DNA from 2 places in the Pristimantibacillus sp. Z349TD_6 genome. Region 2 is predicted to be linked to the other one. Evidence: a T-box and tRNA genes for the amino acid it is inferred to sense, from the RefSeq annotation. Region 2 holds a T-box; the other holds one or more tRNA genes.
What was found. The T-box of region 2 lies ahead of AC0VYE_RS16180 (arginine--tRNA ligase). A T-box ahead of a tRNA ligase gene usually reads a tRNA of that ligase, here a tRNA-Arg.

Region 1 (11,767 bases), 3.4 Mb from region 2:
CATTTACGATCGTCACTCCAGCATCTTCAGGTTTTGTAGAAGGTGCAGGCGTCGGCGATGGATTCGGTGTTGGCGATGGAGTTCCGATGTCACCTGAAGTAACCGTGACACTCGTCTCAGCGAGACCATATCCGTCAGCACTCGCTGCTGAAATGACCGCTGTTCCCGCTTTTAACGCTGTGACATTTCCATTTGAATCTACAGTTGCTACAGCTGTATTAGAAGAAGTCCATATTGCAGCAGCAGAGCTTCCGCCTACAGGCTCGACGGTTGCAACCAGCTTAGATGCATCTCCAACTTTTAAGGAAAGGGAAGCTTTATCCATCGTTACTTTCGTTACATTCAGCTGATATACGCCTACCTTGCCGCCTACTTCGTAAGCAACCAAGAGTAGAGGCATTCCAGTTGGGCTAATGTTAGCCGGAATAAACTCCAAACCTTCTGGGCCAGTATCTGTATCTAAGTTGTCCTTGCCTTGACTATCTTTGAACACGCGAGTATTTGTATAATTAGCGAATGTTGCATGCGCAGGATCTGTTACATCATAGGTCATGAAACCACCGATGCGCTCAAGACCAACGAATGCCAAAACCTTATTGCCAACCTTCCCCGTTTTAATATCTTCCGGTTCTGGTCCCTTCTTGCCGCTTCGATCGTCAATAGCTGTCTTACTGTTGCTTGTGTTAAAGAATGCTGGCAAGCGACTGCCCGTTATCGTTTCAAAATCGTTGCCGCTGTCATAGACCTGCTCCATCGAGTTCGCATTCCAGATAGAGAAAGAACGTCCGCCATACATGTAAATGCCGTCATTGCCCATATCGCTTGCGACTTCAATACCATCATAAGCAGTCTTGCCATTTAGGAAAATCGCTGCCGCTGAAGTCGGATCAAGCTTTCCTTTTAATGCACCTATCGTGCTGCCGTTTGTACGGTTCGGCCATTCCGTTACATCGCCTTCATTAGCTGTAAAAAGGTAAGTCTGACCGTTAATCGTATGAGATGCGATACCGTCAGGCATGTACATCCCTTTAAACGGTACATTTTCCAGCTTAATCGCACCGTCTTTTAGAACGTCGAGAGAATTGCGCGGATCATTATAATCCTTTAATCCAAGTGCCTTTACAGCCGTCACTTTGTTCGTTTCGATATCAATAATCGCAATTGCATTATTCTCTTGCAATGACACATAGGCTGTCTTGTTATCATCCGAAAGAGTGATATACTCAGGCTCCAGATCATACACAGCGTCTGCTTTTGTTCCGCTCGATTTAATTTTTCCATCTGCCGGATCCACTTTTCCGCGAATATGAACACCATCCTCGATAACGGACGGATCATCGAAGAGTACATTGGTAACTTTGTTGCTTACTGTGTTGACGATCGTTACGCTTCCTTTAGGATCATCTGCACCATTGCGCGGCTCCGCCTCATCCGCAGTAAGGATATACTTTCCATCAGTTGTTGACTTAATCATATCCGGTTGTACACCAGCAGAGTAGGCTGTTATTAAATTACCATCATAATCAAGTACGATGATTTTACCTGGTTTGAGTGGATCCGCCTCTTGTACCGCTACAGAAACACGCTTAGTTGTCGTATTAATATCTACACTAGTTAAATCACCGTATACAAAACCTTCAACCTCGGCCATCGGCTTAACAAGTATCGTTTTTTCTTTACTTAGCGTTCCGTTCCCGCTTCCCATGCTGACAATATCTAAGCTTGGCGGATCACCGGAGCCGTTAACCAAATAAAATTTGCCATTGTCTTTGTTGAATTTCACGATCTCGGCAACGCCGCCTTCTTTATTGAATTGGCCTACTGAATATTCTCCGATTTTTGAAATATTGAGCGTATCTTTAAATTCAGCGGACGCTGGCTTTATAATCATATCTGCAGCTGCGCTTGCTACAGCCAATCTAACTTCGCTGCCAAAAACTCCAATCGTTCCAGTAGCTTGTGCATTGTCCCCAACTTCAACCTTCGGAAACGCTCCATTCACATAAAGCAGCATATCGTTATCAAGCTTAATCGTATTAGCCGTTTTGTCCACGGCAGTTACATTGCCTGTAGTTGTCACTCTCCTGCCGTACATATCAGCTGTTACTGAACTAAGCTTATCTACGTTAAGCATAGACTTATCGAACGTATCTTCCGCCACTATGCTAAAAATTTTATTGTTCAGCCTTGTTACCTGTAAGTTGCCTTTTACCCGCACTTCGCCGTCATGAAGACCAGCCGTCCCAGAAACGCGTACCTCTGCACCTACCGGGATGGTTGGGTCCATGCCTTCAACAGCAATTGCGCCCGTGAACGATTGTACATAACGCACTGCGTTTGCTTGGCTGTTATCCGATTTAACGGACGGAGTTGTAACTAAACCTTCAACCGTTACCGCTTTGTCTGTTGTATTCTTCTGGAGTGAGCCGATAAGCTTCACAAAATCAGGAATGACATCAACGGTTCCTTCTGTTTTCCCACCTCGCGTAGGCGATGGATCCACTACTGCAAAATCAGCAGCATTGTTGTTGGAATCTTGGAAGTTGATACGGCGCACGCCTTTAACAGCCGCTGGCAGTGAAGCTCCATTCCCTACAGATGTGCCTTCATGCAGTTTAGTTTGAACCGCACCGAAGCCTACCACATCAACAACTGCCGAAGTAGAGTACACTCCTTGAAATAATTCCACTGAGCCATCCACATCAGACATGCCGATAGATTGCTCTTTCGTGCTTGCATATGCATCAGCCAGGTAAGGATCTCCGTAATTTTTATCGCTCGTATTGCCCCAAGTTGCTTCAAGGCGAACGAGGTAATAATCATGAGGAGCAATAACCGCACCTTCTTCAAAATCATAGCCTTGTATCGTTGTAGCACCTTTATTGCTGTATCTTAAATGATATCCTGCAAGCGATATTGGCGAAGCAGTCGGATTGTAGAGTTCTACAAAATCATACAGGTATGGAGATGCTGCTGGAGGAGTATCTTTATTAATTTTCCCGCCGCCGCCATATACTTCATTAATTAGAACATGAGTTGCTGGCGCTATACTGGATTGAATAGTAAACGCAAACGACTTAACTATGCTAACTGGCGTACCTGCCGTGCTGTCAGTCGCTGTAATAGTCACATTAGTATTTGATACCGCCTTGGTCGGTGTCCCCGTTAAAGCACCATTTGACGCAAGGCTAAGTCCTTCTGGCAAGCCTGTTGCAGTAAAGGTATATGGCGTATTTCCTCCAGTAGCTTGTATAACCACAGAGTATGGAGATCCAACAAAGCCATCAGCAAGAGACGCTGTAGTAATGGCTAGCGGCTGAACAACACCCGGCCCCCATGCGCCGTCAGCACCGCTGCGAGGTATTGCTGCTAGTAATGCATCGCCTGTAGCTAACTCATAATCGACTTGTTTGAAATCCGCTTTATTATTGTCTGTATCTAAGAAGTTGCTGCGGCGAATGGACTTTTTCTTCGATGTGCCTTCTGCTGAGCCCGTAGGGAATGCAGTCTCATATCCGTCGATATTGCTATCCTTATCATTGCTTCCTGTACCTACCATATCTACATAGCCGTCTGGCTTAGTGTCAAAAGGATTAGGATCAGTCAGTAAAGTTTGATTGCTCATGAGAGCAACCTTCATCCCTTTATTGTTAATGAAACGCTCCCAAGTAAGGTCGCCTTTTGCAGAGAGATCTACCTTAGGTTTTGCAGCACGTGTAGAAGCTCCTGTTATTAGAAAAGAAGAATGTGCTTTAATCGTCCCGGTCAAATTAAGCTTTTCCCAAGCCTTAGTAGCACCTGTCGTCGCACTAGAGCCCCGATCCGCATATTGCAGCGACCAACCAGCAAGATTGACATCACTATCCGTCGGATTATAAAGCTCAATAAATCCATGAGATAACAGTATTTCAGTATCCTCATCCAATCCACCGCCATATACTTGATTAATGACAATGTGTGGGGTGGCTACATTATAGGCGCTGTCTACTGCGTAAGGCGTCCCTGATAGCGGTGATCCGGCAGCCATGACTGGCCCGCCTGCCAGCACCATGCTGGCCGTAATTTCCGTAGCTAATAATAATGATATTAACCTTTTACTATAGATCTTCAAGTTTCACTCACTCCCATATCTATTATGTTAACTAGAATTGTAGAGAGTTTTTATTTCATAATGATTAATGTTCCATGAAGCTTTTGTAAAGCGCTTGGTTTTTGGTGGGGTGTTTGGTTATTGGCAAAGCGCTTGGTTTTTGGTGGGGTGTTTGGTTATTGGCAAAGCGCATGGTTCTAGATAAAACGTTTGGTTCTTGGCATAACGCACGGTTCTAGATAAAACGTTTGATAAAACGCTTTGTAACTACTTGATTAAACACTTGGTAAACCATTCCAAACCTCGTCAAAGCACATGTTTAACTTTTTTAGTGTATGGGCAAACAAAACAGCCCGCTGAGAGCTTCCAGATGGGATGTTTTGATTGATATGTTTATTTATCTTTACACATATAATATTTTCGACACTCAACATTGGAATCTACTGTTACGTTTTTCATATTTAACCTCTAACCCTAACGGAGATGAAATCCGCTATTTCAAGAATTCAAGCTCATTACGTGGATCTAACGGACATAGGATGCGTTAATAGCTTGAAAAGTAGCCAAATTAAGCTTCCTGAAACTAAATAAGAGATCCTATGTCCGTAGTTCTACAAAAGGACCGAATTTCAGCAAATAAGGTATCTCATGTCCGTTAATTCAACACAAGGTTGGAATCGTCGCTTATAAGGCATCTGGTTTCTGTATTGATGCGTTTATTTATGTTTACATAAATAATACTTTTGGCTCAACATTGGAGTTTGCTCTTATGCTGTTCATGTTCAGTCCTAACGGACATGAAATACGCTATTTCGATATTTTAAGCTCGTTACGTGGACCTAACGGACATAGGATACGTTATTTGCTTAAAAAGCAGCCAAATTAAGTATCCTGAGGCTAAATAAGAGATCCTATGTCCGTTAGATCTGTAAAAGCACGGAATTTCGTCAAATAAGGTATCTCATGTCCGTTAATTCTACACAATGCTGGAAGCACCACTTATAAGACATCTAGTTTCTGTTTGATACGCTTATTTATGTTTACAAAAATAATATTTTCGGATCAAAATTGGAGTCTGCTCTTATGCTGTTCATGTTTAACCTTTAACCCTAACGGACATGAAATCCGCTATTTCGATATTTTAAGCTCGTTACGTGGATCTAACGGACATAGAATGCGTTAATTGCTCTAAAAGTAGCCAAATTAAGCATCCTTAAACTAAATAAGAGATCCTATGTCCGTTAGTTTTATAAAAGGACCGAATTTCGGCAAATAAGGTATCTCATGTCCGTTGCAGCTCTTACTTGGAAGTTTTAAGAGAAGAGAACCCTCGCTTTTAGCTTTGAATACGTGCGCCTGCACCAATCCACCAAACCCCCACTTTAAACCTTCAACTTCCGCATTAGGTGCTTAGAAATATATGACACCTTTTAATATATGATAGTTAACTCACTCTATTTTCCATTTCCACTCAGCAGCCAAGTCTATTAAGTAACTGTAAAGGTATTCTATGATTTCTCGAGCTTCTACATCAATAATATAATTTATTGCACTTTGTTGATTTAGCACATTATTCTTAAGCGTTTTATATAAATTACTTTGCTGCATAAATAACGCTTCTAAGCCTATCCGTTAGACGTTTTTAATCATAACTTGATATTTCAAGAATAGGTTTAAATGTTTTTATCTTCACTGTCATTGAAACTTAGATTAATATATTTCGTAGAAATATTTGTAAATAAAGAAAGAATGAGGTCATTACGAATGAAAAAAACATTCCTATATGCCCCGATCATTCTTGTGGCTCTGTTTTTTCTTAGCATGAATGAAGCCGGAGACGAGCTACATTGGAAAAACATTGTAGAGAAGATTTTAGTTTTGGGCACTGCATTTGGGGTCTTATATTTAATTAATTGGCTGACCAAAAAATAAGCAATATGTTTATTAGAATTTAAACGTGGTCACAATCGAATCGATATATCGAAGAGTAGCTATATTTCTCCAATTCATCTAATGCCAATAAAGGAGAATGATTTAATGAGGCGCAGAACTCGTAATAATAAGGTAGATACTTTCTTTTACAGCTTGGAAGTATTTTTTGAAGTATGGATATACCTCCCTCGGCTAATTTTCCGACTATACAAATGGATATTTGATTAGCCTATGTACACTTGTTTAGTACAGGGAGTCTCTAAGACGCTTCCGACTAGAATGGAATTAATGTTAGGTAAGACCACGCAAGGCGGTACTAAGCGATATGTCTTTCATGGTTAGAAGGTGTGAATTATTATCCGCCCTCCCCTCTATGGGCTAGAGAAGGTTTCTAAGCAAGCGAGAGCTCCTAAAATCCATCTGCTTGATCTAAGGCGTATAATGGCAGTGCTGCCGCGTGGGAGTGGTGAAAATCTGAAGTTAACATAGGAAAACCTCTGTCACACCAAAATCGGAACAGCGGAAAATACATCAATGCACGAATTAAAGATGATTAGTCGTGGGTCAGTTGATCGGTTTTAATCACTTAACTCAATAGTTAAAAATTCGCCCCAGAATATGCCCCAAGATAAGGAAAGGTTTCTTTTTTATTAAATCAACAAAAACAAAAAAAGCCTTGCTGCGCAAGGCTTTCGGGTTTAAATAGTTGGAGCGGGTGATGGGAATCGAACCCACGCTATTAGCTTGGAAGGCTAAAGTTCTACCATTGAACTACACCCGCAAAGAAAAAGATTATGGTCGGGACGACACGATTTGAACATGCGACCCCCTGGTCCCAAACCAGGTGCTCTACCAAGCTGAGCTACGTCCCGAAGTGTAAATGAATTGCGTCTAATGTTGGGAAAATGGCGCGGCCTAAGAGATTCGAACTCCTGGCCTTTTGATTCGTAGTCAAACGCTCTATCCAGCTGAGCTAAGGCCGCACAATTTATGGAGCGGAAGACGGGAATCGAACCCGCGACCCTCGCCTTGGCAAGGCGATGCTCTACCGCTGAGCCACTTCCGCATGTATTTCTGTCGGCCGTTCGTTTCGTTTATCATCGCGGCGACAAGTAATAATATATCACCCCTGAAAACAAAAAGCAACTGTTTTTTAAAAAAAGTTTTAAATTATTTTAAATCCTTTAAAAAACAATGTTCTAATATGGCTGCAAAACCTTATATGGCGCGGAAATATGTGCTTTTAGACTTCATAAATCCAATCATAAAAATCAGCTTAAATGACGTTATATCTTATTACCCGGTTTACTCCTTCCGATTGTTTAGCTCTAATGGATTACATTTTATAAATAACAAATATAAACGGTTCACTTCCCACCCACTCGCTTCTAAGCTCAATATACTACACATGGCTTATCTAAAAGAACAAAAAACCGCATTTCCAAAGGAAACGCGGTTTACGGCATTCATATTAGTTACTATGCTCCAGCAGCAGCCAATGGTCTCTCTGACTGTGCACGGTTAATCAATGCCACTTTATCAGCAGCAGGCTGGCCGGCTAGTGCATATGGCAAGCAAAGAGGAACGCCTGTACGCGGATCAGGCACGATATCTGCCTCAATGTTAAACACTTCGCGCATAATATCCGGTGTCATAACTTCTGCAGGCGTACCTTCGCCTACAACGACACCCGTTTTAATTGCGATCATATGATGAGCGTAACGTGTCGCGTGATTCAAATCATGAACGACCATGACTACTGTGCGATTATTAGCTGCGTTCAGCTTTTGAAGCAAGTGAAGTACCTCAAGCTGATGTGCCATATCCAGGAAAGTTGTAGGCTCGTCAAGGAATAAAATATCCGTTTCCTGTGCAAGAGACATTGCAATCCATGCACGTTGACGTTGTCCGCCCGATAGATGATCAACCGGACGATCGGCAAAATCAGTCATACCTGTCGCTTCGATTGCCCACTGCACGATACTGCGGTCATCCTTAGTCATCGATCCGAAGCCCTTCTGGTATGGAAAACGACCATAAGAGACAAGCTCGGCTACTGTGAGTCCGTCCGGAGCGGTTGGATTTTGCGGCAAAATTGCCAATTGCTTCGCTACTTCCTTCGTCGATTGCTTGTGAATGGACTTCCCGTCCAGAAGTACACTGCCCTTCGAGGGATTCATAATACGGGCCATTGTTTTCAAAATCGTTGATTTACCAGAGCCGTTAGCTCCTACTAGCGCCGTGATTTTCCCTTGAGGTATAGCAATGTTTAAATTCTCAACGATTAGACGGTCATCATAAGCAATATCAAGACTAGAGGTCGTTAAACGAATCATTGAACATGCACGCTCCTTCCGCTGCCTGAGGCAGACACCTTATCATTTTATATTTATATTTCAATAAGTAACGAATATTGATAACGATTATCATTTATTTTCTAATGATAATGTTTCTCACAAAAAAAGTCAATGATAATATAAATAGCAATTATTCATATCGATAAAAATAGAGCCCTATTTAAATAGAAAAGCCGCCCAACAGGTTGGGACGGCTAGCTTTTATCATTTTACATACGTTACCACTTTAGCTTCGTGCCAAATACAAGACCATTGCTTATTAGTCTTCCAGGCGTGGTAATGAGTTTTCCTTGCGCGTACATGCCAGAGGATGCTCCTCCGTCCAAATTCATCGCCTGCTCAGCGCCAAGCTGAATCATGATTTGACTCCACTGTTTTATCGTTGCTTTGGAGACAGTAGCTATGACAACAGTCCCGTCCTTTTTGACAAGAATGCCGCTTCTGCCAGCTGCATCGGTCAATATTTTGGAGCTGCTAAACCCTTCCCCAGCTGGATTAACTGCCGGTTTCCCATCCTTCACTAGTCTTGGTCCTGCACCAATGGCGGTATGAACGCGAGACCAAGCAATCGGACTTTTCGAGAGGTTGGTCATTTCGATCTTATAATCAACCTTCGTCCCCACCTTAAAGCGTGAGGCTAGCTTCTCCTCAGAACCTGTATAAACGAGAACATATCCATCTGCTGGAATGCCGACATTCTCTTTTTTGCTTATTTTAGTCACGACACCCTTACTGACCGTTACTGAGGTGCCTTGTGCAAATCCAAGCTTAGCACCACGCTTTGGCGTGAACATGATAGCTGACGATGCGCCTGCTGCAGGTGTTCGATTTATAAAATACGCATACCAGTTGTTAGGCGACTTAAAAGAACCGTCTGTTCCACCTAAAATTTTGACGCGCAGCGTATCCATAACTACTTTGCCGTCCCATGTAAAACCAATCGCTGTCCCTGTATTGCCTATATGCTCCACATTGCCGTCTACAATTACCGTTCCATATGGCTCCGGAATGCCGCCATAAGCCTCAAAATAGGTTCCGTTAATCGCTGCGTCTGCACGGTAATCACTAGCAATCGATTGAAGCGACTGAACGACGCCTATTTTACGGCTTGCCAGGCCTGCAGTAACCGGCATTCCCTTTGGAATGGTAACGGTTTGAACCGTAAACGACTGGCCTGCTGCCACAACCTTCTTGGATTCATGCTTCACCTTTAGGTTCAAGGTAGAGGCTGTAACCTGAATAGGAAGCTTCAGCTGGCCTTTGTAGCCGCTAGCTGTAACATCGACATAAAGATTAGCTGATCCGGCTGAAACCGGGGTTACCACGCTTTTCTCATTGATGCGAACGATCGCTGGATTGTCGGAGCGATAGCTGACAGCGACTGGATCGGACAGCTTCAGCTTGTCCGTGAGCAGGAGCCGTGTATCCAGCGGCAGCTTAACCGCCGCCGCTGCTGCATAGGTGATCGCAACGGTGCGAACTGGCCCCGCTGCGATTAATGTACTAGCGGACGCATATACGAAGCGTCCGCTGCCCTGCGGCGCCACACCGCTCGCGGGAACCGCGGTGTGACCGCCGTAGGTGTACAAGATCGACCCGGCAGAGCCGTCGATCGCGTACACAGCGCCGGAACGGCCGCCGGCCAGCACCGTGCCGACGCCAAGATCCGGCGCAAGCGCCGCGGGGCCGAAGCCGCCCGCCCCGCTGGCGCTAATGCGCCATAGTTCCGCCCCGTCTGCGAGGCGGAACGCAGCTACGCCGTTGCCGCTGCGCTCCGCGGCAACGACAGTACCTTTGTCTCCGGGCACGAGCACCGGAGACGTCCAACCGCCTGCGGGCGCTGCCGCAAGCTCGCGAGTGAAGCGGACTTTACCGTCCTCTTCATACGCAGCGATAGCTTTGCCCGCAAGCAGCATGACGCCGCCGCTCACGTCGCCTGCGATCAGCTTCGCCCCAAGCAGCGTCTGCTCAAGCGACGCTTCCCATACAACTGCATTGCCGCGCACGGCATACAACACGCCATTGCTGCCCAGTACATAGACGCCGCGCTTACCTGCGGCCAGTTCCATAACTGAGACGCCCTCTGGTAGCAGAGCAACCTCCTGCTCTCCCTCACTGCTCAGCGATAAAACAGCATGCTGATATGCGAAATAAGGAGTACCTTCCCCATCCGTCACCATGCCAGATGGCTCTAATTGCTCCTTTTTCCCTTTAAAATAATAAATACCTTTCTGACCGCCATTGCCACCTTCATCGTATTGATAAAGCCTAGCACCAGTTCCTGCAGTAAATATTTGTCCTTTTCCATTTACGGCTGGAGCAGATAATTTCGAATATGTGTTTATTCTTTTTAACTCTTTTCCGCCATTATCTAATAGGGATAACCATCCATTATTCGTTACAACCAGCATCTTTCCGCTCGGCATAACAATCGGAGGATATAGAGTACCCTCTGCTTTGTATCGCCAGTACTCGATTTCTGCTTTGCTGGCAGTAGAACCCTTCGCATTAGAAGCAACCGTTTTTGTCTCATTCTTCGATTCTGCCGCAGAAACGGAGGAACCCCCATAGGCTCCCTTACCACCTAATGATTCGCTTCCTGTGTAGCTCACATTCAACACTATAATAAGCAGAATAGCTACTACTCTAACAAGCCATTTTTTCATCTTTTGCTGCATATGACTGATCTCCTTCTCCTTCTTATGTGTAGATTCCAGCTAGTCCCAATGAACTATATCGACAGGTTTATTCTAAAAATGAAGGGATTATATGGATAAAATAACTCTCAAATTCTATTGAGTAATAAGTTGGCATCCTGTAAGTCTCTATGTTACGATCACAAAAACCAAGTATACAAATCTACTAATGGTATTACTATTTCTTCATATGAAACACTAAACCCATTTACTATTTATCCTCACAACGATTAACCTTGTACATTTTTAACCCCATCCAATTGAGCAGGATCACCTTGTTTCCGAGGTAGATCAAGTTTTGTACAAGCTGTACTTAATAAGCATAAAATGGAGGATTAATATCAATATGCAAACCACTAGATGCAAGCTGGACCCATTACAACAATCAGATTTCAAATACATGCAAAGGATATATTCGAGTGATGAGGTTAGAAAATACTTAGGCGGAGCTGTACCAGAGGAATATCATCTAAATAAGTTTCTAGATGCTTTAGAGCGCTCTTCAACGAAGGAGTCGGTCAATTATTAATGTACGCAATTCATGAATTAAAGCTAGGCAAAGTAATCGCTGAGACACAAACAGCAAATACTGCCTCCTGCAGGCTCCTTGAGAAGGTAGGCATGCGATTAGAGTATAAGCTGCAAAGATATGGTGCTGAACAAGCGCTATACAGCTTTAATGATCATTCGGG
Region 2 (11,767 bases):
CCTGCGTGCCTGTTTGTTTCTAGTGGAACAACGGGTCACAGGCTTTTTTATTTTGTAGAACAAAATTCTAAGTTTAGAAACTGTCCCTAAAAGGGCGTGAGTGAGCGGACTTTTATCGATGCAGAAAGAACCTTCCAAATCACTGTGAAAGTGGAAATAAAGGTTCTTTTTTCGATCATTAATATATGTAAAACTTGGTTATGGATTCCGAAGTTAACTTTTTGGAACACCCTTCTTTTGAAACATTTTTTAATGACAGGTTACTTTTTTAATAGAAAGAGTGTCTTATTACATATCTGGTAGAAGTGAGGCTTCATGCATATTTCGGATAAACGCATCGATATTCAGATGAACATCTTGAAGAGAGGGATGAGCCATATTGAGCAAAAAAATGGGATATATGTTATTGGGTGTTTTCTCTTTGCTGCTTGTCATTTTTTTATTCAACTGGCTTAGAACAAATACTGACAATTTCGGAATGCTGCAGAGCTTCTCTGTGACGATTAATAATCAATCAGATTATGATATCGTTTCGGTTGAAACTGGAATTATTTCAAGCCTTGAAAAGCATAGCTATGCAAAAATAATTAAAGCTGGCGACACGGTTCGAATAAAACCGCAATTGAAATTAACAGGTGAAGGTGCCGTATACTTGAAATATACCGATGACAGGGGAATGACGAAGGAGACTGTTGCTTGCGGTTATACTGAATCCCTTTCTGGGAGCACGAAGTTAACCATTGATAATAATGGAGTTGCAGAAAATGAACAAAAGTGCATGTAAAACTTGTTGAACTCTCAAATGTGCAGGTTCCGTATTTACAATTTTTAATTAAACGTAATGATAATAATGGTTAAACCTTTTTTTCTCATTTGTGAGATAAGGGTCTTTTTTGTGCGGATAATTGCTGACTACGTTGGGTGGAACTCATCCCTTGTAAACTGTGAATCTGTGAATGAAGCCATAGCAGTCTTAATTGCAGCAGTGGAACTGTTTGAGAGCAAAGTAGAGAAAGCTGCTATTTCGAGTGCTAAAGCTGGATTGTTGAAATTCCAGGCTAAAGCCGTGGATAAGGCGAAGCAGGTCGCTTTCAAAATTTCTGCTGAGCAAGTACAAGCTGCGAAAACGGCAGGTATTTCTGAGGATAGGAAGCTTGAAGTACTTAAGAATATAAGTACAATTAATGGCATGGGCAATGGCAGCTTTGCACCAAATCAAACGGCAAGCCGTGCACAAGCAGCTGTTATTTTATATCAGTTGCTGAAAAATTTACGAAATAACTTCTATGAATTTCTATTAGAAATGAGTTAAAAAAGAGCCGATAAGATGTTTGTTGGGATATGAGTGCTGGACCCATTCGGGGGCCGCCCATATACAACTCTTCTTAACGGCTTTTGGTTTATTTTCCAACTAGAACGAAAACGTTGCCATCAGGGGCTTCGAATACAGCGACATGCCCAGACTCCGTAGCAAAGGGTGTTCTAATCCATTGAATTTCTTCATTTTTGCTTAACTCGTTGTGTGCTTCACGGACATCTTCAACCAGAATTTCAACTTCAGTAAATTTGTTGTCAGGATGATTGCTAAGAACAAGTTCAGAGCTGTCCTTCATTGGAAATTTTAGACCGATAATTTTCCAAACAAACCCATCCTCTAATGCTCGTTCTATTTTCCAGCTTTCTGTTAGACCCATCGCAGTGTAAAAGGCAAGAGATTTCTCAATTTCGATCGTGTGAATGCAAACGCACTCTAGTTTCTTAAACATCAGGTCCAACTCCTTTGTTATTAACAGGAACATATGTTCTATAAAAGATTCTGCTATTTTCCATATTGAAAAGCAACCATTAGCAGTATTATACTTTTTATGGATTGGGGGGAATGTAGGCATGCTTGAATTCTTGTATCACTACTATGATGAATCGACGGGTCCATTCCGCAATTTATCAGACTTAAATCCAGAGGAAGCAGATCGTGTTTTAAACGAAATCATTGTTCAAAATAAAGGCTTCGCCAGCAAACGGTCCGCGGATTATCTGAAAATTCGACGGAGTCTCGAATTAAAAGCAAGAGATTTATTTATAGATAAAGGCGGTATGCCCATTCGGAAGTTTCCCCATTATATGACTCTCGGGGAATGTCCATGGCTCTTAGAATGGTATCCAGCAGGTAAAGTACTGCAAGTTCCAATTTCGAATTTCGAGTCAAATACGATTAGTTTTACTTATGGAGATTTGTTTCCAACGATGAGGTTCCAAGACAGAAAGCCTTATCGAGGTCAGCTCTATACTATGAACGAGATCTTTGAAGTAATAAGAGAATTTGGATTGCCACAAGAATGGAATGCCAAGGGAGAAAGAGGACCAGAAAGATACATCGAAGTGCAAGTGTGGGATGATGAACCGTTGAACAAATGGAAGTTATAGTTCGAAAAATGCAGCGAGACTTGACACCGCCATACACTTCCTGTATAAATACTTCTAAGCATATGAGTTAGAAATAACAACATTAGCGATTGGGACAGTAGTCTAGGACCGATAGTTGCAGCGAGCCGGATTAGTGGAAGCCGGTACGGATGTCTTAGATGAAGCGGGCCCATGAAATGGTTTGCCGAAACGAACGAAGTTACTTAGTAGGCAAATCCGGTCAATGACCGTTACGAAAATGAGGGGTCAAGCTGCTTATCAGGCTTGGCACTTAGAGTGGTACCACGGGATCTTTATGGCTCTCGTCTCTTATTTTAGAGACGGGGGCCTTTTTTATTTTGATAATAGGAGGAATTACAATGATTCATAAGCTGATTATTGGAGCAATTGAAGAAATAACGCTAGGCATGCTGGAAGAGGGACGTACAGAGCGACCTGAAAATCTCAAAATTGCGGTCGAGCATCCCGTTAACTTAGCGCATGGCGATTATAGCAGCAATATTGCGATGCAGCTTGCTAGGCTTTTAAAACGTGCGCCTTCATTGATTGCAGACGACTTCAAACAAAAATTAATCAAGCATCCAAGTCTTTCCTCATCCATAAAAAGGATTGAAATTGCTTCACCTGGGTTTCTTAACTTTTATGTGAATTGGACTTGGTGGGCAGTCAATACAGATCAGCTATCTTCGCAGAAAACGACAGTTAACAAAAAAGTGCTTGTTGAGCATACATCTATCAATCCAAATAAATCAGCGCATATTGGTCATTTACGTAATTCCTGCGTAGGCGATACGATTGCGCGAATGCTGAGAAGGACGGGGCATCAGGTTGAGGTGCACAACTACATTGATGATCTAGGCAACCAATTAGCGGATACGGTGGTAGGCATTCTTCAGACAAAGACGGTGCTGCCTTATGAGCGTTTTGGAGATTTTTGCTGGGATACGTATTCAAGCATTAATCGAGCTTATAAAGAGCAGCCAGAATTGCTTGAACAACGTACCAAGGTTCTTGCAGAGCTGGAAGAAGGGCATTCGAATTTAGCATGGATGGGCTTGTTGGTCGCAGAAAGAATTGTACGCGAGCATGTCGAGGAAATGAAGCAGTTTGGCATCACGTATGATGTTCTGGTATGGGAAAGCAATATTGTGCGTGAAGGCTTCTGGGCTCGCGCGTTTGAACTGCTGCAGTCAACGGGAATATTCCGCAAGGAAACAGAAGGGAAGCTGAAGGGCTGTTATGTGCTGAAGCATTCTGATGAAAACGGAGAACAAGAGGAACAATCGGATTTCCACGCAGATAAAGTGCTCGTTCGCTCAAACGGAATTTTGACTTATACGGCTAAAGATATTGCTTACCATCTGTGGAAGTTTGGATTGCTAGATAACGATTTCCGTTACCAGAAGTTTTCTGATGGCCTGTGGTCAACGCATACGAGCGGTGTAAGGAAAAAAATCGGTCATGCGGATATGGTCATAAATGTAATTGATCAGCGCCAAGAGTATCCGCAGGCTATGGTTAAACAAGCATTGCTCGCTTTAGGTTTTCAGGAGCAAGCAGAGCAGTTAAAGCATGTCAGTTATGGTGTTGTCGCATTAAGCCCTAATACGGCAAATGGTTTAGGTATCGATACGTCAGATGGCAAGCATGCGTATGCGATGTCAGGCAGGCAAGGAATCGGCATAAAAATAGCGGATTTCTTAGTAAGAATGGAACAAATCATAGACGCAAAAAGATCCCGTAAAGGCGGCTTGGCAAGTCGTACGATAGCAGCAGCATCGATTCGTTATTACTTGCTTCGTTTTCATTTGCAAACAGAGGTTGTGTTTGATCTTGATCAAGCAACCGAAATATCCGGCAATACAGGTGTTTATCTGATGTATACGTATGCTCGCTCCAGCAGTATTTTGAAGAGAGCAGGCGACACTGAGTTTAACCCACAAGCTCTAGCTGAAATTAGCGATCTTGAGATGCAAGAGCATTCATTGCTGAGACAATTAGCTTATTGGCCAGAAACGCTGGAAACTGCCGCTTTGGAGCTGTCACCTAATCAGCTTTGTACGTATGTATATGAGCTTTCCGCATTGTTTAACCATTTCTACGCTACATGTCCTATTTTGAAGGCTGAAGGCTCAGCGAAAAGCTTGCGTATTTGGCTTACCGAGCGTTATAAGCAAACGATGCAGGATGCACTTCACATACTGGGGCTTCCAGCGCCAAATAGAATGTAAACAGATGTTCCAATCATGCAATTGGCTTGCCCGTCATATAGTTTAACGCAGAGGTACAGGCATTAACAGCGATGAACGAAGGGCGGGTGCTGCAAATGGAGCAGGTACATGATAATCAGGTAGAGGATAGCGACCTTACGATAGATTTTGCGGTTCAGGGCATGAGCTGTTCAGCTTGTGCGGCAAGAATAGAGAAAGCAGTCAGCAAAATGGATGGTGTTCAAATGGCTGCCGTCAGCTTTCCGCTTCGCACCGCTTGGGTGCAGTTTAAGCCTGAGCGGCTCGGAGCGAAACAAATTGCTGAGCGTGTCAAGCAATTAGGTTTTGAAGCGATGCTTAATGAGACAGCTAAAGAAGGCTTGCACAAGGAACATCGTATTTTGAAGCTGCGACTCATTGCTTCAGCAGTGCTTACGTTGCCGCTATTAACCGGGATGATGCAGCATTTGCCATTTTTAAGGCCGATGCTTGATTATTTGCCAGCTTGGCTCACTATTCCATGGCTGCAGCTCATCCTTGCGACGATTATTCAATTCGTTATAGGCTTGCCTTTTTATTTCGGTGCATATCATGCGGTACGCGAGCGAAGCGCCAATATGGATGTGCTTGTTGTCATTGGAACGACAGCCGCTTATTTGTACAGCCATTATGTGGTATTTCAGAACGGCTTGTTTCGGCCGCTCTCAGAGGTGGCTGCTCATGCACCGCCATTGTATTTTGAAACTTCTGCTGTCGTAATCACAGCTGTCCTGCTGGGTAAATACATTGAAGTTTCCGCCTCGCTGCGTGCGCAGCGCGGATCGGACGGCTTCGGCAAGCTGCAAAGTCAGACGGCGGCTGTTGAACGGGCAGGTGAAGTGTTACATATTCAGACCGAATTTGTTAGAGCGGGCGATATTGTTATCGTACAGGCTGGTGAAACGATTCCGGTCGATGGCATTGTATGCGGCGGTCACTCCGCAACCAACGAATCATTGCTAACAGGCGAGAGTCTGCCGATTGCAAAGCGGGAAGGCGATCAAGTGTGGGCGGGAACTTGGAATGAAAGCTCACAGCTTCGCATTCGTACGAAGGCGGCAGGCCATGATACAATGCTTAACCGCATACAGGAGCTTGTCCGTCAAGCACAACGCTCGAAATCAGCCATTCAGCGAAATGTAGATGCGGCTGCAAGCTGGTTTGTTCCTGTTATGCTTTTCTTCGCCGTAGCAACGATTTTTATGTGGGGATTATATCTTGAGCCGGGGAATTGGAGTCGAGCATTCATATGCGGCATTGCTGTTTTATTAGCAGCTTGTCCATGCGCGCTTGGTCTAGCCGCACCGATCTCACTTGTCATTGCAGCCAGCAGACTTGCGAAGCAAGGCATTATTACGAAGGAAGCGGGTGCGCTAGAACGTTTGGCAAGTATACAAACGATCATTTTTGATAAAACAGGAACATTAACGGAAGGCAAGCCTCATATAAGTGCTTCACTAGCTATTAAAGGAAGCCGTAATGCTTTGCTGAGATTAGCGGCAGCTGCTGAAGCGGACTCCACACATCCGCTTTCAAGAGCAATTGAGAAGGAGGCGGTCAGACTAGGGCTTATTATTCCAGCTTCTAGTCATCATGTTTTCACGCCAGGCGGAGGCGTTGAAGCGATAATTGAGGAGCAGCGCTTCGCTATCGGGAACGCTCGTTTTGCAGCAGAACGCCAATGGACTATGAGCGTCGATATCATTGCTTTCGCAAGGCAGCGCGAGGATTTTGGAGAAACCGTGCTATATGCAGCAATAGACGATCAGATTGCTGGTGCAATCGCATTTAGCGATAAGATAAAGGAAAACGCGAGAGAGACAGTGAAAGAGCTTAAAAATTTAGGGGTTTCCGCTGTTCTAGCGACAGGTGATCACAAGGCGCCGGCATTTGCTGCTGCAAAAGCGGTTGGCATTACAAGCATCCATGCTTCCATGCTTCCCGAGGGCAAGCTGGCACTGGTGGAGCAGTTAAAGCGTCGCGGCAAACGAGTCGCAATGGCAGGGGATGGATGGAATGACGCACCGGCATTAGCCGCAGCCGATGTTGGCTTAGCAATGGGTGAAGGAACAGATGCAGCGCTTAGCGCAGGCCATATGACGCTGCTTTTCTCTCGTCTGCACGCCATTCCAGAAGCGATTCGAATTAGCCGATTAACGATTCGAAATGTGCGTCAAAATCTAACCTTTGCTTTCCTATACAATGTTATCGTCATCCCTTTTGCTGCTTTTGGTTTGCTTGAGCCTTGGATGGCTGGAACAGCGATGGCGCTAAGCTCTGTTTCTGTTGTAAGCAATGCGCTTCGGCTTTCTGGTCAGTTGCAAAGCAAGAGCCGGGTTGGTGCAATAAGATGACGCTGACTTGGCAACTGATTGGATTCATTATTTTAACAGGCTTATTCAGCGCACCTCATTGCATTGGTATGTGCGGGGGGATTGTATCAACCGTCTCATTAAACTCCTCAGCGCCAGTCAAAAAATCAATGCTTCTATATAATACAGGTCGCATTCTCTCTTATTCCTTATTAGGGGCTGTAATGGGAACAGTAGGTTCTTTTGTGGATGTCGCAGGTAAATTTGCAGGGGTTCAAGGATTGGCATCCATTATTGGCGGCTGTTTCTTGCTGCTCTGGCTTTGGCGGAGATTTCAGCTGCCGCTCATGAACCGATTGTCTAGCTTTCTGCACAAACGGTTAGTAGTCGGTACTTCTCGCTCTGCTAAGCAGGAAACGTTCCATTTGCTGGCAACTGGAATAGCCTTCGGATTTTTGCCGTGCGGCTTAACTTATGCGATGCAGATGACGGCAGCCTCCACTGGTTCAGGACTTGAAGGCGCGGCTGTCATGGCCTTGTTTGGGCTATCGACTTTCCCTGCTTTAGCGGCAGCCGCGTCCATTGCTGCTTTTGCCAATAAGAAATGGCGGCGATTTATGCGTAAAGCAAGTGTAGTCACGGCGATTGCTGTGGGTGTCATCTCAATTTTGCGCGGTCTTGCGGTGAATGGTGTCATACCGTCGATTAATCCATGGCTTTGGTAAATTGCTAATATGCTAATTTGCTAATGAACCGCTCGCAGTAATCGGTCGATGGTATACGTTTGGTCAACCGTCTTGAGTGTTAGAGTCGCTTTCCATGTGCCAGCCATCAGTGGTACGCCTTCGCCCGTATACGTTCCAGGGTCAGCTTCCGTCATTTTAAACTCGTAATCGCCGCATACCATATCCATCATCTCAAGCTTGACTGATAGCTCAGCTCCTTGTAATGGGGCGCCCGATAGATCTGTAAGCTCGATTTTAAATAAATTATTGTGAAGCACCTTTGCTGGATAACCATCGATGGACCACTTAGCTTCGCCTTTGTCGAAGAGATGCTCCGTCATGGGCGGCGTTAATTCTTCGCCTTTACGTAGCCAAGTAAAAACTATGCCAACGACGATTGCTATAACCAGTAAAATGATAGTGAATTTTAGCAGGTTATAATTTGGTTTGTGTTCTGCTTTCATATTTAGGAAAGAACCTCCTTTATGAGTTGCATATTCTTTAGTTAGATTCATAAAAAGAATGAGTGTTGTAAAGGGATGTATTAAATGCTATTTGCTATCAACTTGCGATACGAATGGTAAGAAAAAAAGCATAGCATGGGCGAAGAAGTTGCAAGGAGAGGTAACGGACATCAGATACGCTATTGTGCTTATTTTGACTTTATACGTAACCGTAACGGACATAGAAGCCCTTATTTGGCTTCACAAGTTGGTTTTTAGCTTCCATTTGCACAAATAGCGGATCCTATGTCCGTTAGACTCAAATATGGGCCTTTTTGTTGAAAATAACGGAATATATGTCCGTTAGGAGGTAGCGAGAAGCTAACGTACACCAGATACGTTATTTGATCAATTTGGCTGTTTTCGCAACTGTAACGGACATAAAAGCCCTTATTTGGCTCCACTAGTTAGTTATTAGCTCTCTTTCGCCTAAATAGCGGATCCTATCTATATAGCCCCCTAATCCATTTGGACACTCCCACTCCTTTCAGCTACACTAAATTTATGGTGGGGGAATGACCAGTGAAAAGACGATTTAGATGCCCGGTTGAAGCGAAAAAGGAGCTTGTTGTAGAAGTGTTAGCTGGTTACCGTACGGAGGTTGTGGCCAGAAAACACGGTATGTCTCCTAAGACGCTTAGCTGTTGGGTTCGTCAATATCAGGATGAGGTGGGGGAACTTATGGCGAAAAGACATGACGATGAAAATAAACTAAAAAAGGATGCAGCCAAGCTGGAAGCCTTGCAGCTTAAATATGATCAAGCAATAAAACAGCTTGGAGAGAAAGAATTGGAACTAAGCATTCTCAGAGATTTGGTAAAAAAAAAGCACCCAGACTGGAGACAGCGTTAACATGGATTGAGCGAGGCTATCCCGTCCGAACGGTATTGCGCATCTGTGACCTACCTCGTTCAACGTATTACTACCGCCTTCAACATCCAGATCGATGTCATCCCAAAGGAAAGGGGCGGCCAATTCCGGGCTATTCCTATGATAAAAGTGGCAACGTCGTCTTGGATGCTCGCATTAAAGGCTGGCTTCGTGTTCTCATCAAAGGACCTAATGCTGCATTCGGCTACCGTAAACTAACCGTCCTATTACGTCGAAAATACCAACTCGTCATTAATAAGAAGAAGATCTATCGACTGTGCAAAGAGCTCCAAATCCTTGCTCCTCAGCGAGAGGCAGCGAATCCCGTACCGAAACGAATAGCCAATAACCGCGTAGTGGACGGTCCTAATCAACTATGGCAGCTGGATATTAAATACGGCTATGTAGCTGGTCAACGGCGACACTTCTATCTGGCAAGCATAATTGATGTATTTGACCGTGCCATCATCTCGTATCATCGAGGCAAAGCCTGTAATACGAACGACATAATAACGGTGGTACAAAAGGCGATTTTGAAGCGCAACATCCACGAGCAAGCACACAAATTGGTTATCCGAACCGACAATGGTCCGCAGTTTATAAGCAAGGCTTTCTATACGTATTGTGAGCAAGCCCCGCTTGAGCACGAACGTATTCCGAACCGTTCACCTAACAAGAACGCCTACATCGAATCGTTTCACAGTATTTTGGAACGAGAATGTTACCAACGTCATTGCTTTGAGACCTACGAAGAGGCATTCACGGAAGTAGATCGGTTTATCCGTTATTACAACCAAGTCCGTATTCATGGAAGTCTTCAGGACTGGTCGCCTTACGAATATTTACAGTTGATACTTTCTGAAAAACTAATGCCTAAAAAAATTGCATTATAATGCGATTGAAAAAGAATGAGTGCGCATGTGTCCAAATTTAGGGGGTTAACCCGCTATGTCCGTTAGACTCAAATATGCGCCCGATTCTTGAAAATAGCGGAATGTATGTCCGTTAGGAGGTTTGAAGTGACTATTGTGAAAAGTTAACGGACACCAGATACGTTATTATGCTCATTTTGGCTGAATACGCAACCGTAACGGACATAGAAGCTCTTATTTGGCTCCAAGAGTTAGTTTTTAGCTCCCTTTTGCCTAAATAACGGATCCTATGTCCGTTAGACTCAAATATGCGCCCGATTTTTGAAAATAGCGGAATGTATGTCCGTTAGGAGGTCTGAAGTGACTATTGCGAGAAGCTAACGGACATCAGATACGCTATTGTGCTCATTTTCGCTGTTTTCGCAACTGTAACGGACATAGAAGCCCTTATTTGGCTCCACTAGTTAGTTATTAGCTCTCTTTTGCCTAAATAGCGGATCCTATGTCCGTTAGACTCAAATACGCGCCCGATTGTTGAAAATAGCGGAATGTATGTCCGTTAGGAGGTCTGAAGTGACAATTGCGAAAAGTTAACGGACATCAGATACGTTATTGTGATGATTTACGCTACTTACGCTACTTTAGCTGCAACGAATATAGAAGCCCCCCTTATTCGGCTCCATGAGTTAGTTTATAGCCCCTTTTGCCAAAATAGAGGAGGATTCTATGTCCGTAAGATCCCAATATGAGCCCGTTTTTTTGAAAATTAAATCTTGCTGCTCAGTTAAGTCCAAGGCTAATCGCACTTGTCATGGTTAAAAAAACGCGCGCTAAGAAATAGACCCATTACGTTACCTATGCGGCAAATGAGTGAAGCAGAACGTCGATAATTAGGATGAGTATGGCATGGATGTCATTAGACAAATAGAACAAGACGTTGTATAGTAACAACGGATCATTTTATAGATGGTGGAAGGGGATAGATGCACCATATCTTCACCTGCATGATCCGATATTGTTGGAGAAGCTGTTCGCTTAGCCTAATTAGAAAAAGCGTATACTAGCATTTCTGACTCAAGGTCGGGGATGCTATTTTTAATATGATATATGACGCAGGAGGAGTAAGGAAAATGAAAAGGTTACATAAAAGCACAATGAAAACGCTAGTAGGTTTGCTGCTCGTGATGATGCTCGTATTCACAGGAGCATGCGGTGCAAATAAGGACACGGTTAACGAGCCGGGAAAAACAACGAACAATGCTGGTCAGGCTGCAACTAACGAGCCATCCACGGCGAATGATTCGACCGTTTATCCGCTAACTTTAAAGGATGATACAGGTACGGAAATTACGTTTGAGCAACAGCCAACTAAAATTGTCTCGCTTGCTCCTAGTGAAACTGAAGCTATTTATGCAATCGGCTCTGGTGATCGTGTTGTAGGTGTTGACGAGTCAAGCAACTATCCCGAGGAGGCAGCAAGCAAGGCAAAGGTTGGCGATATGACAACGAATATTGAAGCTGTTGCAGCTCTCAATCCGGATCTCGTGCTGGCGTCTTCTTCAATGAATGGAGAGGCAATCACGAAGCTCAGAGAACTGAAAATTCCAGTCTACGCGACAGACCCTCTCACGTATGATGCAGTTATTGCCAAAATCGAAAATTTAGGTCATATTATGAATAAACAATCCGAAGCGGCTGAGGTTGCTGGCCACATGCTTTCTGTGAAGCAACAAGTTTCGGATGCAGTTAAGGATGCAGTGAAAAAGAAAGTGTATTTAGAATTTTCCCCAGGCTGGACCGTTGGATCTGGCA

Region 1: it encodes a tRNA-Arg, which carries the amino acid that the T-box ahead of AC0VYE_RS16180 (arginine--tRNA ligase) is inferred to sense. The anticodon was not compared.

The regions. Positions count from the first base shown of each region.
Region 1 covers NZ_CM149662.1:7,171,448-7,183,214, forward strand. Annotated here, with positions in the region: gene AC0VYE_RS31010 (choice-of-anchor I family protein) at 1-4,111, opposite strand, end outside; gene AC0VYE_RS31015 (hypothetical protein) at 5,540-5,698, opposite strand; gene AC0VYE_RS31020 (hypothetical protein) at 5,855-6,022, shown strand; tRNA gene AC0VYE_RS31025 (tRNA-Gly) at 6,730-6,803, opposite strand; tRNA gene AC0VYE_RS31030 (tRNA-Pro) at 6,818-6,894, opposite strand; tRNA gene AC0VYE_RS31035 (tRNA-Arg) at 6,929-7,005, opposite strand; tRNA gene AC0VYE_RS31040 (tRNA-Gly) at 7,014-7,088, opposite strand; gene AC0VYE_RS31045 (ABC transporter ATP-binding protein) at 7,501-8,358, opposite strand; gene AC0VYE_RS31050 (phosphodiester glycosidase family protein) at 8,598-11,057, opposite strand; gene AC0VYE_RS31055 (hypothetical protein) at 11,422-11,604, shown strand; gene AC0VYE_RS31060 (GNAT family N-acetyltransferase) at 11,604-11,767, shown strand, end outside.
Region 2 covers NZ_CM149662.1:3,751,030-3,762,796, forward strand. Annotated here, with positions in the region: gene AC0VYE_RS16160 (hypothetical protein) at 380-784, shown strand; gene AC0VYE_RS16165 (S-layer homology domain-containing protein) at 896-1,312, shown strand; gene AC0VYE_RS16170 (VOC family protein) at 1,401-1,766, opposite strand; gene AC0VYE_RS16175 (hypothetical protein) at 1,888-2,424, shown strand; T-box leader at 2,501-2,737, shown strand; gene AC0VYE_RS16180 (arginine--tRNA ligase) at 2,784-4,655, shown strand; gene AC0VYE_RS16185 (heavy metal translocating P-type ATPase) at 4,751-7,027, shown strand; gene AC0VYE_RS16190 (sulfite exporter TauE/SafE family protein) at 7,024-7,710, shown strand; gene AC0VYE_RS16195 (FixH family protein) at 7,731-8,174, opposite strand; gene AC0VYE_RS16200 (transposase) at 8,736-9,065, shown strand; gene AC0VYE_RS16205 (IS3 family transposase) at 9,071-9,976, shown strand; gene AC0VYE_RS16210 (ABC transporter substrate-binding protein) at 11,086-11,767, shown strand, end outside.